One region of the Arthrobacter sp. U41 genome, then DNA from elsewhere that is predicted to be linked to it. Evidence: riboswitches for the same ligand, from Rfam matches in the RefSeq annotation. Region 1 holds a riboswitch; the other holds the start of a gene.

Region 1 (6,607 bases):
GGTGCGGGCCAGCAGCAGCTCCTTGCTGGTGCCGCCGAACATAAAGGGAACGTCAACGGCGGCGTAGTACTTCAGACCGGTGACGAGCTCGTGCTGCGCGGCCGGAACCAGGCGCAGCAGGATCTCCTGCGCTTTGGGGCCCTGCACGGCGATCAGCGAGGTGTCGGCCGAGGCGTCCTCGACGGTGACGTCGAAGCCCCCCTCTTTACCGGAGCCGGCGCGCTCGGCCAAGGCCGCGGCGACAACCTCGGCGTTGCCGGCGTTCGGAACCACGAGGAACTTGTCAGTGCCGTCGGCCCCTGCCGGATGCCGGTAGGTGATGAGGTCATCGATAATGCCGCCGTCCTCGTTGCAGATCAGCGAGTACTTGGCCTTGCCAATCGCCATCGCGGAGATCTTGCCGACCAGGGCGTAGTCCAGGAAGGCTGCGGCGTCGGGGCCGGTTACCCAGACTTCACCCATGTGGGAAAGGTCGTAGAGGCCCGCGGACTTGCGGACTGCGTGGTGCTCAGCCAGTTCGGAGCTGTATTTGAGCGGCATCTGCCAGCCGCCGAAGTCCGTGAAGGAGGCGCCGAGTGTCTTGTGCTCTTCGTGGAGGGCCGTATATTTTTCAGTCATTGTTGGCAGTCCTTAGTGGGCAGTCTCGTCGGTGTGGTCCTCGAAGGCTTCGAGAGGCGGGCAGGAGCAGATCAGGTTGCGGTCCCCGGCTGCGCCGTCAATCCGGCCAACCGGCGGGAAGTACTTGTCCTGCCTGAGGTGGTGGACCGGGAAGACGGCCTGCTCGCGGGAGTACTCCCGTGTCCAGCCGGTGCTGATGACGGCGGCAGCGGTGTGCGGAGAGTTGCGCAGCGGGCTGTTCTCGACGGTGAAGTCACCATGGGCGACCTGGTCCATTTCGGCGCGGATGGAGATCATCGCATCGATGAAGCGGTCAATCTCGCCAAGGTCTTCGGACTCGGTCGGCTCAACCATCAGGGTTCCGGCCACCGGGAACGCCAGGGTCGGGGCGTGGAAGCCGTAGTCGATCAGGCGCTTGGCCACGTCCTCCGCGGTGACACCGGTCTTGGCTGTCAGTTCGCGCAGGTCCAGGATGCATTCGTGCGCCACCAGTCCCCCTTCGCCGGTGTAGAGCACCGGGAAGAACTCGTTCAGGCGGGAGGCGATGTAGTTTGCCGCCAGCAGCGCGGACTTGGTGGCCTCGGTCAGTCCCTGGCCGCCCATGAGCTTCACGTACGCCCAGGAGATCGGCAGCACACCGGCAGAGCCGTAGCGCGACGCGGAGATGGGGGTGCCGCTTTCGCCGTTGGACGGAGCGGCGTTGTTGGCATCGCCCGGCATGAAGGGTGCCAGGTGGGCCTTGGCCGCGACCGGTCCCACGCCGGGTCCGCCGCCGCCGTGCGGGATGCAGAAGGTCTTGTGCAGGTTCAGGTGCGAGACGTCGCCGCCGAACTGGCCCGGCTGGGCCAGGCCGACGAGGGCGTTCAGGTTGGCGCCGTCGACGTAGACCTGGCCGCCGGCGGCGTGCACGGAATCGCAAACCTCGCGGACGTCGGCGTCATACACGCCGTGGGTGGACGGGTAGGTGATCATGATGGCGGACAGCGCGTCTTTGTGCAGCTCGATCTTGGCCCGCAGGTCCGCGTGGTCGATCGTGCCGTCCGCTGCGGTGGCCACAACAACGACCTTCATGCCGGCCAGCACAGCCGAGGCCGCGTTGGTGCCGTGCGCGGAAGCCGGAATCAGGCAGACGTTCCGCTGGGCGTCGCCGCGGGAGAGGTGGTAGCCGCGGATCGCCAGCAGCCCGGCGAGCTCGCCCTGGGATCCGGCGTTCGGCTGGATGGACACCTGGTCGTACCCGGTGATCTCGGTCAGCTGGGCTTCGAGGTCCTCGATCAGTTCACGCCAGCCGGCGGTCTGGGATTCGGGGGCGAAGGGGTGGATGGAGGCGAACTCCGGCCAGGAGATGGCCTCCATCTCGGCCGTGGCGTTGAGCTTCATCGTGCACGAGCCCAACGGGATCATGGTCCGGTCCAGGGCGAGGTCGCGGTCCGAAAGGCGGCGGATGTAACGCAGCAGCTGGGTCTCGGAGCGGTGGGTGTTGAACACCGGGTGCTGCAGGTAGTCGGACGTGCGTTCGACGGCGGCGTCCAGCGCGACGGCAGTGTCCGCGCCGGAGGCGGGCCCGGCCACCTTGGCGCCGAAAGCTGCGAGGACCTCGGCGACGATGGACGGCGTCGTGGCTTCATCGGTGGAGATGCCGACGGTGTCGGCGTCGATGGTGCGCAGGTTGATGCCCCTGGCCTCCGCGGCGGCGATGATCTGCGCTGCCCTGCCCGGCACCGAGACGGTGACGGTGTCGAAGAAGCTGGTGTGCAGCACGTCCAGATCCGCAGCCTTCAGCGAGGCGGCGATGGTCCTCGCGTGGCCGTGGACGGTCTCCGCGATGGCTTTCAGTCCGTCCGGGCCGTGGTAAACGGCGTAAAAGGAGGACACGATCGCCAGCAGGGCCTGCGCGGTGCAGATGTTGGACGTGGCCTTCTCGCGGCGGATGTGCTGCTCGCGGGTCTGCAGTGCCAGGCGGTAGGCCGGGACGCCGGCGTTGTCCTTGGAAACGCCGACCAGGCGGCCGGGCATGGACCGCTCGAGGCCCTTGGCAACGGCCATGTAGGCGGCGTGCGGGCCACCGAAGAACAGCGGCACACCCAGGCGCTGGGTGGAGCCGACGGCGATGTCGGCGCCCTGCTCGCCGGGAGGGGTGATCAGGGTCAGGGACAGCAGGTCCGCGGCCACGGTGACCAGCGCGCCGCGTTCCTTGGCGTCGGCGATCACGGCGGACTGGTCCCACACGCGGCCGGAAACACCCGGCTGCTGCAGCACGACGCCGTTGATGACGCCGTCGGGCAGCCCCTTGGAGAGATCGGCGACCTCAACCTCGAACCCGAGGGCCTCGGCGCGGCCCCTGACGATCGCGATGGTCTGCGGGAGGCAGTCGGCGTCGAGGACGGTCTTGCCGTCGTGGGCAGTCTTGTTCTTGTTGGCCCGGCGCATCATCAGCACGGCCTCGGCGACGGCGGTGGCTTCGTCCAGCAGCGAGGCGTTGGCAATCGGCAGGCCGACGAGATCCTGGACCATGGTCTGGAAGTTCAGCAGCGCTTCAAGCCGGCCCTGCGAGATTTCCGGCTGGTACGGCGTGTACGCGGTGTACCAGGCCGGGGCCTCGAGGATGTTGCGGCGGATGACGGCCGGGGTGAGGGTGTCGTAGTAGCCCTGCCCGATCATCTGGACCGCGGTCTTGTTTTTGGAGGCCAGCGCGCGAAGCTCGGAGAGAACCTCCACTTCGCTGAGGGCTTCGGTGAGCTTCAGCGGGGAATCCTGCCGGATGTCTTTCGGGACGGCCGTGTCTACGAGCGCATCGACGGTGTCGTAGCCGACAGCCTTCAGCATGGCGTCGACGTCGGCCTGGCGACGGGCGCCGATGTGCCGGTCAACGAAGGACGTGGAGGCTGAGGTAACAGTCACAAGGAACTCCATAACTAAGGCGGCGCAGGGTACGCCGCATTGATTCGGGTTCCTCCCCACTCTGTATTGGACCTGAGAGTTTCCGCAGCGCCTCGCTCTCGCAGGGCCCCGCTTGCACCGTCGGTGAGCACAGCATGTCCGGGGACAGCCTGCTACTTTCCAGAGTTGCCTTGCCGCGGCGGTACGTGGGCCTGAGAGATTCCTGGGGAGGATTTGCTCCTACGGCGCCTGCTTGTACCTACTTGCAGAACTCTCCCGCCGCAGATCAAAGGCATATTAAGTTGCCGTGACAACAGTCACAGCATCCATTGTCCTATGTCCGGCCTGCGTCCGCAAACTAGTGACCCCGCCGTGTCGACGCGGCGAGATCGCCGGAGAGCGGCGTGGTCGCCGTAAGGTGCCCCGCGGTTTCGCGACCCTCCGGCGTTTTCGGCATGGGGGGCATGCGGGGCATCCGGGACGCATCAGCCGCGGAGCCGCCCGAGTGCGGTGAGCAGGCTTTCGACGTCGGGGCCGACCTCCGGGAGGGGGCCGCCGGGGCCGCGTGCCAGCATGGCGTTGAAGTACAGCCCATCCCCCATGTAGAGGACGGGCTTGGCCATGGCGGGCCCGACGTCGGCCGCCAGCAGTTCCAGCCAGCTCGCCTGCGCGGCGGCCATTCGCCGCAGAGTTTCCTGGTGGGCCACTTCGGCCAGCCGGGTGGCGGCGACGAAGGCGCGGTCCAGCGGGGTGTCCGCCCAGACCGAGGACTTGATGAAGTACGCGGCCGCGCCTTCCGGCGCGGCGGCCATGGCCGCGACGTCCTCGGCGAGCAGCCGGTCCAGCCGTTCCAGCAGCACGGAAATCATCGCTTCCTTGTTCGGGAAGTGGTACAGCAGCCCGCCCTTGGAAACCCCGGCCAGCCTCGCCACCGCGTCCAGGGTCGCGGCACGCTCGCCTTCTTCGATCAGCAGGGATTCGAACGCGTCAAGGACGGCTTCGCGGGCGACGGGTTTTCTGGCCATGGTTCCTATCATGCCTTCCATGCGGGGCGGTTCTTAACGGGCGGCTTCTTAACTGTACCGTCCAGACGGTACAGTTAATTTTATGAGCAACACTTCCTTCACCCCCGGCAGCACCGGCACGCTCGGCAGGTACGCCGCCGGAACGAGGTCCACCCCGACGCCGCGCGCTCCGTGGCGCGACTGGCTGGCGCTGGCGCTGCTGATGTTTCCGGTGCTGCTCGTGGCCGTCGACAATACGGCCCTGACCTTCGCGCTGCCGGCCATCGCGCGCAGCCTCGACGTCTCCGGGGTGGAGCTGCTCTGGATTGTGGACGCCTATCCCCTGGTGCTCGCCGGCCTGCTCGTGGCGATGGGCAGCCTCGGTGACAGGATCGGCCGCCGCCGGCTGCTCTTCATCGGCAGCACGGGCTTCGCCGCTGTATCGGCGGTTACCGCCTTCGCGCCCAGCGCCGAATGGCTGATCGCAGGACGCGCGGGGCTGGGCTTCTTCGGGGCCATGCTGATGCCCTCCACGCTGTCCCTGATCCGCAACATCTTCCCGGAGCCCAACCGGCGCCGGCTGGCCGTGGCCATCTGGGCCGCCGGCTTCTCCGGCGGCGCTGCGCTGGGCCCGATTCTTGGCGGCTGGCTGGTGGAGCACTTCTGGTGGGGCGCCGTCCTGCTCGTGGCCGTGCCGATCATCCTGCCGCTGCTGGCCCTGGGGCCGGTCCTGATCCCGGAATCCCGCGACCCGAATCCGGGCCGGGTGGACGTGCCCAGCATCATCCTGTCCCTGCTGGTGATGGTGCCCGTGGTCTATGGCATCAAGGTCCTTGCCACGCACGGGCTGGCCCTGGAGCCGCTGGCCGCGATCGGCTTTGGCCTGCTGATGGGATACGTCTTCGTCCGGCGGCAGCGTTCCCTCCTGACCGGTGCCCCGGTGCAGGACGGCTGCGGCGCAGGAAACCGCACCGCTCCCCTGCTGGACATCAGCCTCTTTGGCAACCGGGTCTTCAGCACCGCCATCATCGCGAACGTGCTGGCACTGTTCTCCTTCAATGGCTTCATTCTGTTCCTCGCCCAGCACCTGCAGTTGCTCGAGGGACAGTCCCCTTCCGAGTCCGGCATCGCCATGGTCCCGGCCCTGATCGCCACCGTCCTGGCCGGACTGCTGGTGGTGCCGCTGGTAAAGAAGGTCCGCCCCGGCTTTGTGGTGGCCGGAGGGCTGCTCCTGAGCGCCGCGGGCTACTGCCTGGTGGCCTTCGGCGATCACGGCAACGGCCCGGCGCTGCTGCTGGCGGCACTGCTGGTGCTGTGCCTTGGCGTCGGCGCTGCGGAGACCATCTCCAACGACCTGATACTCGGCGCAGCCCCCGCGGAAAAGTCCGGGGCGGCGGCCGCGATTTCGGAGACCGGGTACGAGATCGGCTCCCTGCTGGGCACTGCCATCCTGGGGTCCATCCTGACGGCCTCGTATCAGGGCAATCTCCGGCTTCCCGCCGGCGCCGTCGATGCGGCCCCCGTGGAAGCGTCAGCCCAGGCCGGTGAGACGCTCGCAGGGGCCGTGGAGCTGGCGCAGGCCCTGCCGGGACCGCTGGCGGAGGCCGTCATGGCGGCCGCCCGCACCGCCTTCGACTCGGGCGTCCACATCACGGCCACGATCGCGCTTGTGCTCATGGCCGGGGCCGCAGTCCTCGCCGCCGTCGTGCTCCGGAAGGTGCCGACCGCCCAATAGCCGGGGCCGCAGAACACTCCCGGGACGGCCGGCGCGGGCAGGGGCGCCGTGGCTTAAACGCCCAGCGCCCGGCGCCGGTGGAACCGGCGCGGGGCGCTGGGAACTGCGCTGGAGGACGTTACTGGCTCTCCGCCGTGGTGACGCTGGTGTTGGCACGCATCGTCTCCGCGTTGACCAGCCAGGCGTACTGCTCGAACTTGGCGATGAACGCGTGCAGCAGGTCCGCCGTCGTGGGGTCCTCTTCGTCGACTTCGTCGTGGACTTTGCGCATGGTGCCGACGGCGGCCTCGAGCGCCGCGACGATCCGCTCGATGGCGTCCTTGGTGTTGATCAGCCCGGCCGGGAACTCGGCGAGCGAGGTGGACTTGGA
Region 2 (6,607 bases), 650 kb from region 1:
CGAGCAGGCACTGCAGCTGCGGATCCCCGGAATCGAGCTGATGGAAAGCGTTGTGGTGCTCAACTCCGCCAAGCGGGTCGGCTGGATGCTGAACCCGGATTCGACGGCCACCGGCGCCGTCGTTGTACCCGCTGCCGAGACGGCGCCGAAGGTCTGAGCTGCCCGTTCCGGTATCTGATGCCGGAGCTACGGTCAGCCGGCAATTTCTGCGCGCCCGGCGGTGGGCGGGCACGAAATAAAGCCGCCCACTTTTCGTCGCGTAAATTCGAAGCCCGAAAGCACTCAGGAAATTCGAGGGGCGAAAACGTCGTCATTTTCTGGAATTCCAGCCTGGCGGGAATGGCACCGTCGCTCACCTGATCAGGTGACCGGCCGGCGTCGTTATGCCTTGTCAGCGGGGTGGAGCGTCAGCAGTGCGGTGGCGGGGTGGCCCCTACCGCAGGATCACGGTCCGGTTGCCGAGGAGCAGGATCCTTCCCTCGCAGTGCCAGCGCACGGCGTTGCGCAGGGCCGCGCACTCGGCGTCCCGGCCCACCGCCACCAGGTCGTCGGCGGTGTAGGTGTGGTCCACGTCGATGACCTGCTGCGAGATGATCGGGCCCTCATCCAGCTCGGCGTTGACGTAGTGGGCGGTGGCGCCCACGGTCTTTACCCCGCGGTCGTGGGCCTGGTGGTAGGGCTTGGCGCCCTTGAAGCTGGGGAGGAAGGAATGGTGGATGTTGATCGTCCGTCCGGCGAGCTTGGCCGAGAGCCCGTCGCTGAGGACCTGCATGTAGCGGGCCAGGACCACGAGTTCGACGTCGAGTTCGTCCACGATGTCCAGCAGCCTGGCTTCAGCCTCCGGCTTGGAGTCCTTGGTCACCGGCAGATGGAAGAACGGGATGCGGTGCCACTGCACCAGGGCCTCCTGGTCCCGGTGATTGGAGACGACGGCGACGATTTCCATCGGGATGTCGCCCGTGCGTGCCCGGAACAGCAGGTCATTGAGGCAGTGGCCCATCTTGGACACCATGACCAGGACGCGGCGTTTGCGGCCCTGCGGTTCCAGTTGCCAGTTCATCTTCCAGGTTTCCCCCAGCGCGGCGAAGTCCTGGCGCAGCTGCTCAGTGCTGAAGGACTCCGGGGCGGAGGAGAAATGGACGCGCATGAAAAAGTGCCTTTGACTGCGGTCGCCGTATTGCTTGATGTCGATGATGTCGCAGCCGTGCTCCAGCAGGAATCCCGAGATCGCGTGGACGATGCCGGGGGACTCCGCGCAGTCGACGGTGAGCACATGCTCAACCGTGGGGACCGGTTTCAGGGACTCCGCGGTGGCAGTTATTGTCTCGGCGGTGTTCATCGCGGCAACCTTTCGAACCGGTCAACGTCCTGTTTCATGTCCTGGGCGAGATCGGCCTGGAACTCCGCGTAGCGGGCCAGGTGCGCAGGGCGGCGGCGCAGGATGACCCAGGCGACGCCGAGCAGGATGAACCAGACCGGCGTGACCAGCAGGGCCAGGAGCGTGTCCGGCTGCGTGGTCAGCGCCCAGAGCACGAAGGCGAAGAAGGCAAAGACCAGCCAGACCATGGGGATGCCGCCGGGCATCTTGAACTTGGACGCGTCATGAAGCTGCGGGCGGCGCTTGCGGAAGGCAAGGTAGCTGGCCATGATCATCGACCAGACGAAGACGAAGCAGACCGCGGCAACCGTGGTCACCATCTCGAAGGCCTTGCCGATGTCCTGCCCCGCATACATGAGGACAACGCCGGAGAGGAGCAGCACGCAGGAGAGGAACAGTGCGTTCTGCGGGACCTTCCGCCGGGACAGGGCGCCGAAAACGGACGGTGCGTCGCCCTCCTGCGCCAGTCCGAACACCATGCGGGACGTGGAGTAGATGCCGGAGTTGGCCGAGGACATCGCCGAGCTCAGCACCACCAGGTTCACCACGGTGGCGGCGGCACCCAGGCCGGCCAGGGAGAACATGGCGATGAACGGGCTGTGGCCGGCCTGGAACTCGGTCCAGGGGGTGACGGACATCAGGATGATGAGGGCGCCCACGTAGAAGAGCAGAACGCGGATCGGGATGGAGTTGATGGCCCGGGGCAGGTTCTTCTCAGGGTCCTTGGCCTCCGCGGCGGTGGTGCCCACCAGCTCAATGCCGACAAAGGCGAACACGGCGATCTGGAAACCGGCGACGAAGCCCATGAATTCGTTCGGGAAGAAGCCGCCGTGGCTCCACAGGTTGCTGAAGGTGGCCGGTCCGGCGTCGGACTGGAAGCCGCTGAAAATCATGAACAGGCCCACTATGATCAGTGCCGCTATGGCGATGATCTTGATCAGCGCGAACCAGAACTCGGTCTCGCCGAATGCCCTCACCGTGGCCAGGTTCAGCAGCAGGAGGATGCCGATGGTGACCAGCCCGGGGATCCACAGGGGAAGCCCCGGCCACAGTTCCTTTGAGTAGCCGGCTATGGCGATAACGTCCGCGATTCCGGTGATCACCCAGCAGAACCAGTAGGTCCAGCCGGTGAAGAAACCTGCCCAGGGGCCGAGCAGGTCCGCGGCGAAGTCGCTGAAGGACTTGTAGTGCAGGTTGCTCAGCAGCAGTTCGCCCATGGCCCGCATGACGAAGAAGAGCATAAATCCGATGATCATGTACACGAAGATCACGGACGGCCCGGCCGCCGAAATCGTCTTGCCGGAACCCATAAACAGGCCGGTGCCGATGGCGCCGCCGATTGCGATCAGCTGGATATGCCGGTTGCTGAGCTGGCGCTCAAGGTGGGGGGCTTGCGCCGCCGTTTCAGTCTGGGTTTTCATTCTGCTCCTCCTGGAACGGACACGAGTTCGGTGGTTGCGGGACCCGATGGAGGGGTTGGCTCGCCTGCCACCGCGTTCAGGTGGTTGAAAGTGTAGAAATGGATGCCCGCGACCCGGTCCGGGTGTTCGGCGAGCTCGGAGATAAGTGTCGCCGGCTGGTACCGTTCCCCGCTCAGGAGCCGGCGGGCCAGCGGGCCCTTGCGGCTCAGGAACTTCAGTGAGGCGCCGACGCCGATCTGGGTGCCCAGGGCGACCAGCCGGGTTCGGGGCACGGCGCCGGCGACGCCAGCCCAGACCGGCAGCTCCACGCCTTCGCGGCGCAGCAGTCCCACGTAGTCCACGATCTTCGGGGCGGAAAAGCACATCTGCGTGACAACGCGGCTCGCCAGGTGCTGCTTGGCCAGCAGCGCGTCCAGGAGCTCGATCCCGACGACGGACGGGTGGCCCTCGGGGTAGCCGGCGACTCCGATGGAGATGCCGCCGCCGGAGTACTGGGCGATGTCTTCCATCAGCTCTCCCGCCGTGCCGTAGGACCCGGCGGCCCGCGGCGAGTCCCCGCCGATGGCAAACACTTCCCTGATGCCGGCCGCATCGCACTCTCGCAGGATGCCGACGAGCTGGGGGCGGTCCTGCAGGGCCCGTGCGGCAAGGTGCGGAACCACCGGGTAGCCCAGCTCGGCCAGCCGGACTGCCGCGCGCATGGTGCGCCCGACGCCGTGCTGGGGCAGGCAGGTGATGGTGAGGGTGGTGCCCAGCGGCACCGCAGCCGTGACTTTTTCGACGATTCCCTCGGAGGGGATAATTTCTAGTCGTGTCGGGAACATCGTTGGTCCTTTACGGTGGTCAGACGCCGGCGTGCGCGGCGAGGATGGTGCTGGCTTCCTGGCGGGTGGTGCCGGAGGACTCGATGTGGGCGAGGTGGGCGGGGATTTCGCGGCCCTTTTTGCGCATCGCGGTGGCCCAGAGCCGGCCGGCGCGGTAGGAGGAACGCACCAGCGGTCCGCTCATGACCCCGAGGAAGCCGATCTCGTCGGCTTCGTGCTGGAGGTCCACGAATTCCTGGGGTTTGACCCAGCGGTCCACGGGCAGGTGCCGTTCGGACGGGCGCAGGTACTGGGTGATGGTGATCAGGTCGCAGCCGGCCTCGTGCAGGTCCCGGAGGGCTTCGGAGATTTCCTCGCGGGTCTCGCCCATGCCCAGGATCAGGTTGGATTTGGTGACCATGCCGAGTTTGCGGCCCTGGGTGATGACGTCCAGGGACCGCTCGTAGCGGAACGCCGGGCGGATGCGCTTGAAGATCCGCGGGACGGTCTCGACGTTGTGCGCGAAGACCTCGGGTGCGGACTCGCAGATCGCGGCGATGTGTTCGGGTTTGCCGGAGAAGTCCGGGATCAGGAGCTCGACGCCGGTGCCCGGGTTCAGTTCGTGGATCTTGCGGACCGTTTCGGCGTAGAGCCAGACGCCCTCGTCGGCGAGGTCGTCGCGGGCCACTCCGGTGACGGTGGCGTAGCGCAGCTGCATGGCCAGGACTGAGCGGGCCACCTTGGTGGGTTCGAAAACGTCCACGGGGGAGGGTTTGCCGGTGTCGATCTGGCAGAAGTCGCAGCGCCGGGTGCACTCGGAGCCGCCGATCAGGAAGGTGGCTTCCTTGTCTTCCCAGCATTCGAAGATGTTGGGGCAGCCGGCCTCTTCACACACGGTGTGGAGGCCTTCCTTTTTGACGAGGTTCTTGAGCTGGACGTATTCGGGACCCATCTGGACCTTGGCCTTGATCCATTCCGGTTTGCGTTCCACCGGGGTGGCCGCATTGCGCTGCTCAATACGCAGCATTTTCCGGCCTTCTGGTGCCAGGGTCACGAGATCTCCTGGCGGCGGGCACCGGGGTGCCGGTCTGCAAGCGCGGAAAGGGTGGTTTTAATCGTCACGGGGAACTCCATAATTCAGGTGGCACCGAGGTGCCACGTTGATTCGGGTTCCTCCCCGCTCTGTCATGGACCTGAGAGTTTCCGCGGAGCCTGCTGTTACAGGGCGCCGCTTGCACCTTCGGTGAGTCCGGAGACCGGACTGCTTTCCAGAGTTGCCTCGCCGCGGCGGTACGTGGGCCTGAGAGATTCCTGGGGAGGATTTGCTCCTACGGCGCCTGCTGAACGTACCGGCAGGACTCTCCCGCCGCAGATCAAAAGCGTGTGTCACTGGTGGGTGACACGCCTCACACAGTAGCTGTTACGTGGACCACACACAAAAGTTACTTCCACGCATCCGTTTTTTGCGCGCCCATTTGCGCGCCCGGCAGTGGGTTCCCCGGGGGGCGGAACCGGATGGCGTGGCGGCGAAACCGCGCCGCGGACTGCGAAAGCGGACCAGGCGGATCAGGTCACCTGTTACGGCGCTTCGGCCACTTCACGTTCAGCAGCAACAGCCCCAGCAGGAGCCCATCAACGGTCATGATTCCGGCTATGAGGTAGGCCCAGCCGATCATCATGAGTTGCTCACCGCCCACCGACAGCACGAAGTGCGGGGGTGCATCACAATGCCCATGACGATCTCCTGACTTGGAATCCCCCCAGTCAATCGATAGTCATCACAGTGTGCCACGGCGGCGCCCCGGAAGGAACGGCGTGTGCGGAATTGGCGCCGCGCTTTGTCCGTCCGGAAGCGGGCGCCGGGGGTGCGGCAAGGAGCCAAGGCGACGCGGCCCGCCGCACCCCTAAGGGCAGTATGTCAGCGCAGCACGACGGTCCTGTTGCCCTGCAGGAAGACACGTCCCTCGCAGTGCCAGCGGACGGCGTTGGACAGAGCCCTACGCTCGGTGGTGCTTCGTTCTGCTCGGCCAAAAGACCGGCGCCACCGGCATGGTCCTGGCCCGGGCCGCCTTTGGCCGGCGCGGAAACTACCTTCCCGCCGCCATCCAGGCGCTGCTGGTCATCGGCTGGTGCGCAGTCAACACCTGGATCATCCTGGACCTGGTGATGGCGCTGTTCGGCACCCTTGGCTGGGTGGACCCGACTGCACAAAACTACAGTTGGAAGATCGGGGTGGCGACGGCCATCATGGCCGCACAGGTCGCCATCGCCTGGTTTGGCTACAAGGCCATCGCGGCGTTTGAGAAGTGGACGGTGCCGCCAACCATCATCATCCTCGCAGTGATGTCCGTCGTCGCCTGGTTCGGCATGAAGATCAACTGGTCCTACGCCGGCCCGGCCGGGAACATCCTTGAAGGCTCGGAGCGGATCGCCGCCATGAGCGCTGTGATGACGGCCATCGGCATCGGCTGGGGCATCACGTGGTTCACCTACGCCGCCGACTACTCCCGCTTCGTCAGCACGGAGGTCCCGAAGCGCAAGGTATACCTGGCCTCGGTCCTGGGGCCGCGGTCCTCCCGCGCTTCGACCGGCTCCCGGTGGTTCCGGAGCGGACACCCGCCACCGGTTGCCTGTCATCGGCCGCCGGCTCCAACGCAGCCAAGGGCGGGTTGCTGTACGGACAGGTCGTCAAAGATCTGGCCTTGGATCTCGGAAGTGAACTGGTCCGTGAGCCCGCGCCTGCGGTTGTTCCGGCGTAGGGGACAACGACCCCACAGGGCAACGCGATTCACCCAGTGAAACCATGGCGCCGCGGGAGACTTTCCCGCGGCGCCTTTCGTGTCACGGCAGCCCCAACGCGGGGTCACTTAGCGCCCATCGGCGGCCCCGGGATGGGCGCTAAGTGACCCCGCGTTGCTTGATTTACTGACCGACTGGCCAGGTGTCGGCACTTGCGGACTACACTCGATTCCGGGCAGCCTGACGGCCCGGCTGACGGCCAAGCC

Evidence for each region. A riboswitch is a leader RNA that binds a small molecule or an ion and turns the genes downstream of it on or off. The one in region 1 is predicted to bind glycine.
Region 2: another riboswitch for glycine. It lies ahead of lipA (lipoyl synthase); the one in region 1 lies ahead of gcvP (aminomethyl-transferring glycine dehydrogenase).

The regions. Positions count from the first base shown of each region.
Region 1 covers NZ_CP015732.1:2,012,322-2,018,928, reverse strand. Annotated here, with positions in the region: gene gcvT (glycine cleavage system aminomethyltransferase GcvT) at 1-618, opposite strand, end outside; gene gcvP (aminomethyl-transferring glycine dehydrogenase) at 631-3,531, opposite strand; glycine riboswitch at 3,571-3,687, opposite strand; glycine riboswitch at 3,689-3,787, opposite strand; gene ASPU41_RS09330 (TetR/AcrR family transcriptional regulator) at 3,984-4,523, opposite strand; gene ASPU41_RS09325 (MFS transporter) at 4,606-6,237, shown strand; gene ASPU41_RS09320 (Dps family protein) at 6,356-6,607, opposite strand, start outside.
Region 2 covers NZ_CP015732.1:1,365,635-1,372,241, forward strand. Annotated here, with positions in the region: gene ASPU41_RS06345 (Lrp/AsnC family transcriptional regulator) at 1-157, shown strand, start outside; gene purU (formyltetrahydrofolate deformylase) at 434-1,339, opposite strand; gene ASPU41_RS06355 (amino acid permease) at 1,336-2,799, opposite strand; gene ASPU41_RS06360 (methylenetetrahydrofolate reductase) at 2,796-3,623, opposite strand; gene lipA (lipoyl synthase) at 3,643-4,656, opposite strand; glycine riboswitch at 4,881-4,978, opposite strand; partial or broken gene ASPU41_RS23980 (formyltetrahydrofolate deformylase) at 5,521-5,610, opposite strand; partial or broken gene ASPU41_RS06370 (cytosine permease) at 5,613-6,167, shown strand.